Regions from separate parts of the Ancylobacter sp. G4_0304 genome, predicted to be linked through region 2. Evidence: riboswitches for the same ligand, from Rfam matches in the RefSeq annotation. Region 2 holds a riboswitch; the other holds the start of a gene.
The links. Region 2 has a riboswitch for thiamine pyrophosphate ahead of VRZ77_RS13050 (ABC transporter substrate-binding protein). Riboswitches for the same ligand answer to the same signal wherever they lie in the genome.
Positions count from the first base shown of each region.

Region 1: linked by a shared signal. The riboswitch ahead of thiO (glycine oxidase ThiO) and the one ahead of VRZ77_RS13050 (ABC transporter substrate-binding protein) in region 2 are both predicted to bind thiamine pyrophosphate.

Region 1 covers NZ_JAZDRM010000013.1:30,485-36,089, reverse strand. The annotation lists gene VRZ77_RS09485 (thiamine phosphate synthase) at 1-454, opposite strand, end outside; gene VRZ77_RS09480 (thiazole synthase) at 491-1,318, opposite strand; gene thiS (sulfur carrier protein ThiS) at 1,321-1,518, opposite strand; gene thiO (glycine oxidase ThiO) at 1,496-2,500, opposite strand; TPP riboswitch at 2,558-2,682, opposite strand; gene VRZ77_RS09465 (MHYT domain-containing protein) at 2,786-5,080, opposite strand; gene VRZ77_RS09460 (phosphatase PAP2 family protein) at 5,353-5,605, shown strand, end outside.
Region 2 covers NZ_JAZDRM010000020.1:63,300-68,904, forward strand. The annotation lists gene VRZ77_RS13030 (hypothetical protein) at 1-223, shown strand, start outside; gene VRZ77_RS13035 (universal stress protein) at 322-1,155, opposite strand; gene VRZ77_RS13040 (ABC transporter permease) at 1,363-2,151, shown strand; gene VRZ77_RS13045 (winged helix-turn-helix domain-containing protein) at 2,202-3,392, shown strand; TPP riboswitch at 3,441-3,559, shown strand; gene VRZ77_RS13050 (ABC transporter substrate-binding protein) at 3,643-4,590, shown strand; gene VRZ77_RS13055 (ABC transporter ATP-binding protein/permease) at 4,654-5,605, opposite strand, start outside.

The sequences.
Region 1 (5,605 bases), on a different contig from region 2:
GCGGCACCTTGCCGACGCGCGCTTTCCACTGGCTCACCCGCTCCAGCCCCTGCGGCGCCCAGCGCATCTGCTTGAGGATGGTCGGATAGACCGGCCCGAGCGCGACATAATCCGGCCGCACCGCCAGCGCGGTGTCGAGTTCGGCATCGTCATGGGTGCTGATGCCGAGGCGCATGCCGGCCGCGCGGATGGCGCCGACATCGGCGTCCGCGAGGTCTTCCTGGCCCAGATGCACGAAATCGCAGCCGAGTTCGATGGCGAGCTGCCAGTAATCATTGACCACGAGTTGCGCGCCGTAGCGCGCGCAGCTTTCCTTCGCCAGCAGGATTTCGCGGCGAAGCTGGTCGGGCTCCATCTCCTTGGCGCGCAGCTGCACCAGCTTGACGCCCTGCGGCAGCAGACGCGGCAGCCAGCTCGCGCGGTCGACGATGAGATAGAACGGGTCGAGCTTCATCTAGGCACCTGAACTTACGCGAAGGGTGGCGATGGATCAGCCGAGCACGGCGCGTCCCATCACCGGGGTTGAGGGAGCGGCCATGTCGCGCGCGTCGATCGGGTCGGCGAGGAAGGCCTCGCGGCCGGCCTCCAGCGCGCGGGCGAAGGCGCGCGCCATGCGCGCCGGATCTCCCGCCTTGGCGACGGCGGTGTTCAGCAGCACCGCGTCATAGCCCAGCTCCATCGCCGCCGCCGCATGGGACGGCACGCCGACGCCGGCATCGACCACGAGGGGAATGCCGGGGAAATGCGCGCGCATGGAGCGCAGGCCATAGGGATTGTTCAGCCCGCGCCCGCTGCCGATCGGCGCGCCCCACGGCATCAGCACCTCGCAGCCGGCGGAAACCAGCTTCTCGGCGACAACGAGGTCCTCGGTCGTGTAGGGGAACACCTGGAAGCCATCGCGCGACAGGATGCGCGCGGCCTCGACCAGGCCGAACACGTCGGGCTGCAGCGTGTCGTCCTCGCCGATCACCTCCAGCTTGACCCAGGGCGTGCCGAACAACTCACGCGCCATCTCGGCGGTGGTGACGGCTTCCTTCACGGTCTTGCAGCCGGCGGTGTTGGGCAGAACCTTCACGCCGAGGTCGCGGATCAGCGACCAGAAACTCTGGCCTGATTTAGCAGCGCCGGATTCGCGGCGCAGCGAGACCGTGACGATCTCGGTGCCGCTGGAGCGGATCGCCTCAGCGAGAATGGCGGGCGAGGGATATTGCGCCGTGCCGAGCAGCAGGCGAGACGACACCTGCGTGCCGTAGAACTCCAGCGGATCGGTGTTAGCGCTCGATGATGTGGCATTCGTGGTGGTGTTCACGGCGTCCATGCTCAGCCTCCCTGCATCGGGGCGAGGATTTCAATGCGGTCGCCTTCAGTGAGCGGGGTCTCGCCGCGGCGGGCGGCGCGCACCATTGTCCCGTTCACCGCAGTGGCGACGACGGCGTCGGCATAGCCGAGCTCGGTGAGAAGTTCGGTCAGGCTGGCCGAGCGGGTCTCGGCCGCCTCACCATTCACGACGATCTTCATCCATCACCTCCGGGAAATGCGTCCCGTCAAAAGCCAGTTCCGCCGCGCGGCGCGCCAGCGCAGGGGCGGCGAGGAAGCCGTGGCGATACAGGCCGTTGACGTAAATGGTCTTTCCCCGCCGGCGCAGGCGCGGCAGATTGTCGGGGAAGGCCGGGCGGACATCCGCGCCGATCTCCACGATTTCCGCTTCGCCAAAGGCCGGGTGCAGCGCGTAGACCGCCCCGAGCAGCTCCAGCATGGAGCGCCCGGTGACGCGGCCGCGCTCGTCATTCTCGATCGAGGTGGCGCCGATCATGAAATGCCCGTCGCCGCGCGGCACGATATAGACCGGGATGCGCGGGTGCAGCATGCGCACCGGGCGCTTGAGCGACACCTCGGTGGAATAGAGCACCAGCATCTCGCCCTTCACGCCGCGCAGGTCAGTGAGCTCGTCGCGGGCGGAAAGGCCCCGGCAGTCGACCACGATATCGGCGTCGTCCGCCTCCGGCGTGAAACCTTCCGCCTCGAATCTCATCTCGACGCCGAACTCGTCGGTCAGCCGACGGGTGAGCGCGGCGAGCGCCTTGCGCGGTTCCAGATGCGATTCGCTGGCGAAGAACAGGCCCTGGTCGAAGCGCCCGTCGAGATCGGGCTCCAGCGCGGCGATGGCGGTGCCGTCGAGCCATTCATAATGATCGGTGCGGCGGGCGAAGCGCCGCAGGTCGGGCAGGTCGCGCGGCTGCGCCAGCACGAGGCTGCCCTCGTTCGGCACGTCCGGCACCGCTTCGCGCCAATAGTCCTGCGATTCCAGCCCCAGCTCGACGATGATCGGCTCCGCGCTCTCGCGCTCGCACCATGGCGCGAGCATGCCGCCCGCATACCATGAGCAGCCGCGCCCGGAACCCGCATTGCGGTCCACCAGCGTCACCCGTGCGCCGCGCCGGGCGAAGGCGTGGGCGCAGGTCAACCCCGCCACGCCAGCGCCGACGATGCGCACCCGCATCGCGTTGCCGGTCGCGCGCGCCGCATCCGTCGCCGTTTCGCCATGGATATCGTTATGCGGGGTCATGCACTCCCTCCCTCCGCCAGTCCGAGCTGGATCAGGTTCAAAGGGTCGCCATGCCGCGCATAACCCGCGCGCCGATGGCCTCTCAGCCTCCTGACGAGGCTCCCCTGGACGGGTCTGATATAATCATTCGAACGGCCGATGTCACGGGAGTGCCGGGAATATTCGCAACACCTCCCGGCCCGGCGCCGCGCGCCGGAACCCGGCCAGAGGCCCTACCGGCTAGGCCTGGCGCGTCGACATGCGCACCACGTTCTCGTTGGTGCCGCGGGTGGCGACGGAGATCGCCTGTTCCAGCGCATCCCGGCTGAACGGCTTGCCGAGCCGCTTGAGATCGGCCCCCGCTTCCGGGGGCAGTTCGGCATAGCCGGTGCCGAGGATGACCGGCAGCTCCGGCCAGCGTTTGCGGATGGCAAGGTAGAGCTGAACGCCGGTCATGCCCGGCATCGCCTGGTCGGTCAGCACCACGTCGAACGTCGCCCCGCCGTCCAGCAGGTTCAGTGCCTGCTGCGCCGAGGACGCCTCGGTCACGACATAGGACAGGTCCTCCAGCATCGCCACCGTGGCCGAGAGCACCAGCGGATCGTCGTCGACCACGAGGATGCGGGCGCCGCTGGAATCCACCACCACGTGCTCCGGCGGCGGCGCGACAAGCGGCTTCGCGGTCTCGTCGGCAATCGGCAGGTAGATCGCCGCCGTCGTCCCCTCGCCCTTGCGGCTGGTCAGCACCAGGCGTCCGCCGGATTGCGCGGCGAGGCCGTGGACCATGGCGAGCCCGAGCCCGGTGCCTTTGCCCACGCCCTTGGTGGTGAAGAATGGCTCGGTGGCGTGCGAGAGCGTTTCCTCGTCCATGCCGATGCCGTCATCGGTAACGGTGAGGCAGAAATAGCGACCGGCCGGCAGCCCCTCGGGCTCCAACGCGGCGCGGGCGGCGTCGATGTCCTCCTCGCGCGCCGCGATCACGATCGAGCCGCCATTGGGCATGGCGTCGCGCGCGTTCACCGCGAGGTTGAGCAGCGACAGTTCGAGCTGGTTGGCGTCGACCCGCGCGCGCGGCAGGCCGAGCGGGAACCGGGTTTCGATCTTCACGCTCGGGCCGATGGAACGGCGCATCAGCTCCGCCATGCCGAGCACCAGCTCGGGCACGTCGACCGGCTGCGGCTTTAGGTCCTGCCGGCGGGCGAAGGCGAGCATGCGCTGGGTGAGCGCCGCGCCGCGTTGCGCCGCCTGCATGGTGTTGCCCAGCAGGAGGCGCAGGCGCGGATCGTCCGGCGCGCGCTTGTTGGCGAGTTCCAGATTGCCGAGGATCACCGCCAGCAGATTGTTGAAGTCGTGGGCGATGCCGCCGGTGAGCTGGCCGACCGCTTCCAGCTTCTGCGCCTGGCGCAGCGCCTCCTCGGCCTGCCGACGCTCGGAGATGTCAATGAGGCCGCACAGCGTCTTGGTCAGGCGCCCTTCCGCGTCGCGCTCGGCGACGGCGGAGAGCACGCAGTCCAGTTGGCGGCCGTCCTTGGTGATGAGCTTGTACTCGGCCTCGCGCAGCTCGCCGGTGCCCACGAGGCGCGGCCAGTGTTCCTCGTTGCGCTGGCGGGCGGATTCCGGCGTCATGAAGTCGGTGAGCGGGCGGCCGATGACCTCGTTGCGCTGATAGCCGAGCATGTCGAGCCACTTGTCGCTCACCTGCTCGATCCGCCCATCGGGGCCGAGCGAATGCAGCGGCAGCGGCGTGCGGCGATAAAGCGTGCGGTAGCGCTCCTCGTCCTCGCGCCACATGGCGGCCTCGCGCTCGGCCAGCAGCACGAAGCGGCGGTCGTACATGGCGGCGAGGATGGCAGCGACGAAAATGATGAAGCTGGTGCCAGTCACCAGCACCGCGAGATAGGAAACGCCGATCCCGGCGGCCTGATGCCTCGACATCGCTTCGTCCGAGGTCACGAAGCTGACGCCCATCATGGCGACATAGTGCATGCTGGCGATGCCGATCCCGAGCGCGATGGCCGCGATGACACGCTGAATCACCGAATAGCGGCGGAACGCCAGCCACAGCGCGGCGATCGATGCGCCGATGGCGATGATGATGGCGCCGCCGACGAACAGGTAGTCATATTCGAGGTGCCCGGCGAGGCGCATCGCACTCATGCCGGTGTAGTGCATGCCGACGATGCCGAGCCCCATGAATACGCCGCTCAGGAGCACCAGCCGCCGCGTGGTCGCCGGCCGGCTGGCCACGAGAAAGGCCGCACCGGTCGCGGCCAGCGCGATCAGGAAGGACAACAACGTCAGCAGCGGATCGTAGGAGATCGCCACGCCGCCCTGCAGCGCCAGCATCGCGATGAAATGCATCGACCAGATGCCGCCGCCCAGCACCAAGGCTCCCGCCGCCAGCCAGCCGCGCTGCGTGGCAGGCGCCGCCGGCCGAATGCGTGCCGCAAGATCGAGCGCGGTATAGGAAGCGGCAATCGCGATCAGGATCGACAGGGCGACCAGCGCGACATCATGGCTGCCGACGACGTGCATCGTCACGATATTCGAGCCCCCGGCGACCGGCTCCCCCTACCGTGCGCCAAACTGGTACATACCGCCGGCACCTTCATAGTGCCGACGGCAGGAGAAATTCGAATTACAGGTACCCCATCAGCCACAGCACGATGATGATCGGCAGCGGAATGCCGATAAGCCATAGCAGACCACCTCTAAGCATGCCTTCCTCCTGTTGCATTGGTCCAGCGGGAACACCGCATGCCCCGATTTGGTTCCCCTCGCTCAAGGGAATGTACGAGGAAGACGCCATGCCGACCCCGCCTTCGCCCCGCCCGCGCTTTTTCGCCGAGCTCGGGGTGCTCTACGCGCTCATTGCCATCGCCGCGGGCCTTTTGGGGTTCGCACTGCTCGCCGACGAGGTGATCGAGGGCGAAACCCATGGCTTCGACGAGGCGCTGCTTCTGGCGTTCCGGGTGCCCGGCGACACCGCCGACCCGCTCGGCCCGGCGTGGCTGGAGATCGCGATGCTCGACATCACCGCGCTGGGGAGCACCACGGTGC
Region 2 (5,605 bases):
GCCGAACTCGCTGAACATGACCTGCTCGGCCGCCCGGGCCATGGTCCAGCAGCAGGGCTCGGCGGTCATCGCCACCGGCCCGTACGAGTATCAGCGCTATGTCGTCGATCAGCGCTATTGCGACTATGGCGAGACCACCTATCCGGCCTGGGTGCAAACGCAGGACCAGTCGCAGTGTTACATCGGCATGCAGTGCAAGCAGCCCATGCACAGCGACCGCTGAGCATCGCACGCCATGAAAAAGACCGGCCCGGACGTTCCGGGCCGGCCTGAGGCGCCTCGCGGCGCGGCGGAGAAGCGGGACGCTCGCCGGCGACGCGTTCAGTGCGCCAGCAGCAGCGGCACGGTCATGCGGTCGAGCATGTCGCGCGTCACGCCGCCCAGCACGAATTCCCGCAGCCGCGAATGGCCGTAGCCGCCCATCACCACGAGGTCGATGTCGCGCGCCGCCACTTCCTTCAGCAGCACGTCGACAATGCCCTCGTCGCCGGTCGGCACCAGCCGGCGCAGTTCCACGTTCTTGTCGTGGCGCGACAGATGGCGGGCGAGGTCGGCGCCCGGCAGCGCGTTCGGCTTGGAGCGGCCGGTCTCGACCACCACGGCTTCGATAAAATCGGCATGTTCGAGGAACGGGCGCGACTCGGCCACCGCGCGCGCGGAGGCGCGACCGCCGTCCCATGCCACCATGATGCGCTTCGCCGAGAACGGCTTGGACTGGCTGCGGGGCACCAGAAGCAGCGGCCGGCCGGAATCGAACAGCACCGCCTCGGCGATCACTTCCTCGGAGCCGAGATTTTCCGGGTCGGCCTGGCTGACGATGGCGAGGTCGTAGAGCCGCGCCATGATGGCGATCTGCTCCGCCGCGCCGCCCGGCGTGCCGTCGATGGTGCGCACCTCGCCGGTGATCTCCAGCGAGCGCGTGGCCTCGCCGAATCGCGCGACCGCCTGATCCGCCAGTCGCTTGCCCTCGGCGCGCTGCGCCTCGATGAAATCGGTCGAGAACGCCTCGGTATAGACCGGAGGAACGTCGATCTCATAGCTCACCGCGACGCCGGTGAGATGGGCCCCCAGCCGCGCCGCAGCGGACACCGCATAGTCCACCGTATTGTCCGGCCCCTCGCCGCTGCGCAGGCTGACGAGAATGTCCTTGATCATATGCACTCCTCCCGCTCTTGCTTTCCTGAGCTTATGCACCCGTTCACATGTCGCGGCATTGACGCGCGTCAATGGAGTTACCTTGCGTCACCCACAAATCTCGCATGACACTCTACCATGACACCATGCCGGCCGGTCGCACTGAAACGGTACGCCCTCTATAAGAGCACAGCTTTGCCGGAACCCAAGTCGCTGGAAGCCTACCCCATGAATGCCACACGATCCGGGACCGCCCCGCGCGCCCTGGCCGCCGTCGGCCGAACGCTCGCCGTCAGCCTCGCGCTGCTCGGCCTGTGGGAAGCGGTGGTGCGCTTTCTGGCGATCCCGGCCTATATCCTGCCGGGTCCGCTGCGCATCGGCGCGGCGATGTGGGACAATGCCGGGGTGCTGGTTCACAATGCCGGGATCACGCTCGGCGAGATGCTGCTCGGCCTGATCAGCGGCAGCGCGCTCGGCATGGGCTGCGCGCTGCTGATGGCCGGCTCCATGACGGCGCGGCGGGCGCTGCGCCCGGTGCTTCTGGTGGCGCAGGCGCTTCCGGTGTTCGCCATCGCCCCGCTTCTGGTGATCTGGTTCGGCTTCGGCCTCGCTTCCAAGATCGTGATGGCGAGCCTCATCATCTTCTTTCCAGTCGCTTCCGCCTTCCATGACGGCCTTGCCCGCACCGATCAGGGCCTGATCGACATCGCGCGGCTGCACGGCGCCGGCCCGCTCGCCACGCTGCGCCATATCCGCCTGCCGGCGGCGCTGCCGGCTTTGGCGTCCGGCCTGCGCGTCGCCACCGCCGCCGCGCCGATCGGGGCGATCGTCGGCGAATGGGTCGGGGCGTCGGCCGGGCTCGGCTATCTCATGATCTATTCCAATGCGCGGATGCAGACCGACATGGTGTTCGCCGCGCTCGCCATCCTGCTGGCGGTGGCGCTCGGCCTGTTCGCGATCGTCGACCGCGCCCTCACCCGCGCGCTGCCCTGGGCGCCGGAGACACTGACGCGGTGAACCCGCCGCTTCCCGCTTGGAACGAAACAGGAACTTTGCCATGATGAACCATGCCGATTCACCTCTCCAATGAAGATGCCCGCCGCATCTTCCTCGCCCGGCAGGGCCTGTCCGCGCCGCCCGGCCGCGCGCTTTCCAAGACGGCGCTGCTGGAGCTAATCCATGAGATCGGCTTCGTGCAGGTCGACAGCATCGCGACGGTGGAGCGGGCGCATCACCACATCCTGTTCGCGCGGGCGCAGGGCTACCGGCACGAGCAGCTGACGCGGCTGCTCGAAAAGGACCGCGCCCTGTTCGAGCATTGGACCCACGACGCCGCGATCATCCCCAGCGCCTTCTTCCGCTACTGGAAGCACCGCTTCGCCCGTGCCCGTAGCAGTCTGGCGGAACGCTGGCGCAGCTGGCACGAGAACGGCTTCGAAGCTTACGTCGACCACGTCCATGAACGCATCACCCGCGAAGGCCCGCTGATGGCGCGGCACTTCGAGGCGGAGAAGCGCCCGCCCGGCGGCTGGTGGAACTGGCACCCGGAGAAGACCGCGCTGGAATATCTCTGGCGCACCGGCGCGCTCTCCATTGCCGGGCGCGAGGGCTTCCAGAAGGTCTATGACCTGACCGAGCGCGTCATCCCCGCCGCCGACCGCGAAGGCGAGGTGCCGGAAGACGTCTTCATCGACTGGGCCTGCACCAGCGCGCTGGAGCGGCTCGGCTTCGCCACCCATGGCGAGATCGCCGCGTTCTGGGATCTGGTTTCGCCCGAGGAAGCGAGAGCCTGGGTCGCCGCCAATGCGGAGCGGCTGGAGCCGGTGATCATCGGCTGCGAGGACGGACGCACCCGCGCCAGCCATGCGCTCGCCGGCAGCCGCGCCGTGTTCGACGCCCTGCCCGCCGCCCCTTCGCGGCTCCGCGTGCTCTCGCCCTTCGACCCGCTGCTGCGCGACCGGGCGCGGGCGCAGCGCCTGTTCGGCTTCGACTACCGCATCGAGGTGTTCGTCCCGGCGGAGAAGCGCGTCTATGGCTATTACGTGTTCCCGATCCTCGAAGGCGACCGGATGGTCGGCCGCATCGACATGAAGGCCGAGCGCAAGGCCGGCGTGCTGGAGGTGAGGCGCCTGTGGCTGGAGCCGGGCGTGCGCGGCTCCGCCGGCCGCCTCGCGGCGCTCGACGCCGAGCTCACACGCCTTGCCCGTTTCACCGGCGTGGAAGGCGTGCGCTATCTGGAGGGCTGGCGCGGCGCGTGAATGCGCGCCCCCGCCCATTTGCCGTGGCATACCGAGCCTGCTAACCTTTGCCTGTCCGAGGGGTGTCCCGCGATTCAGCGATGGATCAAGGGGCTGAGATGGCATCCGCCAGACCCTTTGAACCTGATCCGGGTCATGCCGGCGAAGGGACGGAGCCAAGGCAGGGCCGCTCACGCGTTCATTGGAACCGGGCCGCCGCCGGAAGATCCCCCAAGCTCATGTGCCGGGTCTCCATTCTGGGAGGAGATCCATGTTGAAGAACACTTTCGCCGCCGCCGGCCTCGCCTGCGCGCTCGCCCTCGCCGCCGTGCCCGCACACGCTGCCGAGAAGCTGACCGTGCTGCTGGACTGGTATGTGAACCCCGACCACGCGCCGCTGATCGTCGCCAAGGAAAAGGGCCTGTTCGAGCAGCACGGGCTCGACGTGACGCTGGTGCCGCCGGCCGATCCCTCCGCCCCGCCGCGCCTTGTCGCCGCCGGGCAGGCCGAGATCGCGGTCAGCTATCAGCCGAGCCTCTACCAGTCGGTGGCCGAAGGCCTGCCGCTGGCGCGCGTCGGCACGCTGGTCTCGACCCCGCTCACCGCGCTGGTCGCGCTGAAGGACGGGCCGGTGAAGACGCTCGCCGATCTCAAGGGCAAGACCGTGGGCTTCTCGGTCGCTGGCTTCGAGGATGCGCTGCTCGGCACCATGCTGACCGACGCCGGGCTGAAGCCCTCCGATGTCACCATGATCAACGTCAACTTCGCCCTCACTCCGGCGCTGATGGCCGGCAAGGTGGATGCGGTGATCGGCGCCTATCGCAATTTCGAGCTCACCCAGATCAAGCTGGAAGGCAAGGAAGGCGTCGCTTTCTTCCCGGAAGAGCACGGCGTGCCGGTGTTCGACGAGCTGATCTACGTCGCGCACAAGGACAAGCTGAGAGATCCGCGGCTCAAGAAGTTCCTCGCCGCCGTCGAGGACGCGACCATCTACATCCTCAACCACCCGGACGAGGCGTGGGGCGTGTTCGTGAAGGCGAACCCGAAACTCGACGACGAGCTGAACCGCACCGCCTGGACCGACACGCTGCGCCGCTTCGCCCACGCCCCGGCGGCGCTGGACAGCGAGCGCTATGCCCGCTTCGCCGAGTTCATGAAAGAGCACAAGCTGATCGAGAAGGTCGAGCCGGTGTCGACCTACGCGCCGGTTCTGCCATAGGCGACCTTCGCGCGGCGCCTGAAGCATCGTCATCCCGGAACGGCCCGCTGGCCGCCTCCGGGATCAGGCCGCCGCCAGCCGCGCCGGTCCGTCCGCGTCGCGCTCCAGCCGGACATGACGCTGGTGCAGATCGATCAGCGTCGAGCGGTGGCCTATGGAGAGGATCGCGGCCTGCGGCAGCCGCCCGGCGATCAGCCGATACAGCGCCGCCTCGCCCGGCTCGTCGAGTGCCGAGGTCGCCTCGTCCAGCAGCAGCACGTCCGGCTTGATCAGCAGCGCCCGCGCCACCGCGAAGCGCTGCTGCTCGCCGCCCGACAGGATCGACGACCACAGGCCGCGCTCGTCGAGGCGACCCGCAAAGGCGCCGAGCCCCACCGCCTCCAGCACCTCGCGCAGCGCCTCGTCGGAATGCTCGACGCTCGCATCGGGATAGGCCAGCGCCCCGCGCAGCGAACCGACCGGCAGATAGGGCCGCTGCGGCAGGGTGAGCACGCGGGCGTCGGGCGCCAGCGCCATCTCGCCATGGCCATAGGGCCAGATGCCGGCCATGGCGCGCAGCAGCGTGCTCTTGCCGGAGCCCGAGGGCCCGGTCAGCAGCACCCGCTCGCCGCGATCGAGGCGCAGCCCGTCGGCGGTGACCAGCACGCGCCCGTCCGGCAGGCGCACCTCGAAGCCGTCGAGCCCGAGCATCGCGCCATCGCCGCCGGTCACGCGCCGGAAATCGATCCGCCGCGACTCGGCCTGTGTGGCCGCGACCGAAGTCTCGAAGCCGACCAGCCGGTCCACCACCGCCTTCCACTCCGCCAGCGAGGAATAGGCGGTGATGAAGAACGAGAACGAGCCCTGCACCTGACCGAAGGCCGAGGAGGTCTGCATGAGCTGGCCGAGCGTGATGCCGCCGGCGAAATAGGCCGGCGCTACGACCAGGAACGGAAACACGTTGGAAATCTGGCCATAGCCGGCGGTGAACCAGGTCAGCCGCTTCTGGGCGATCATGATGCCCCAGAAATTATGC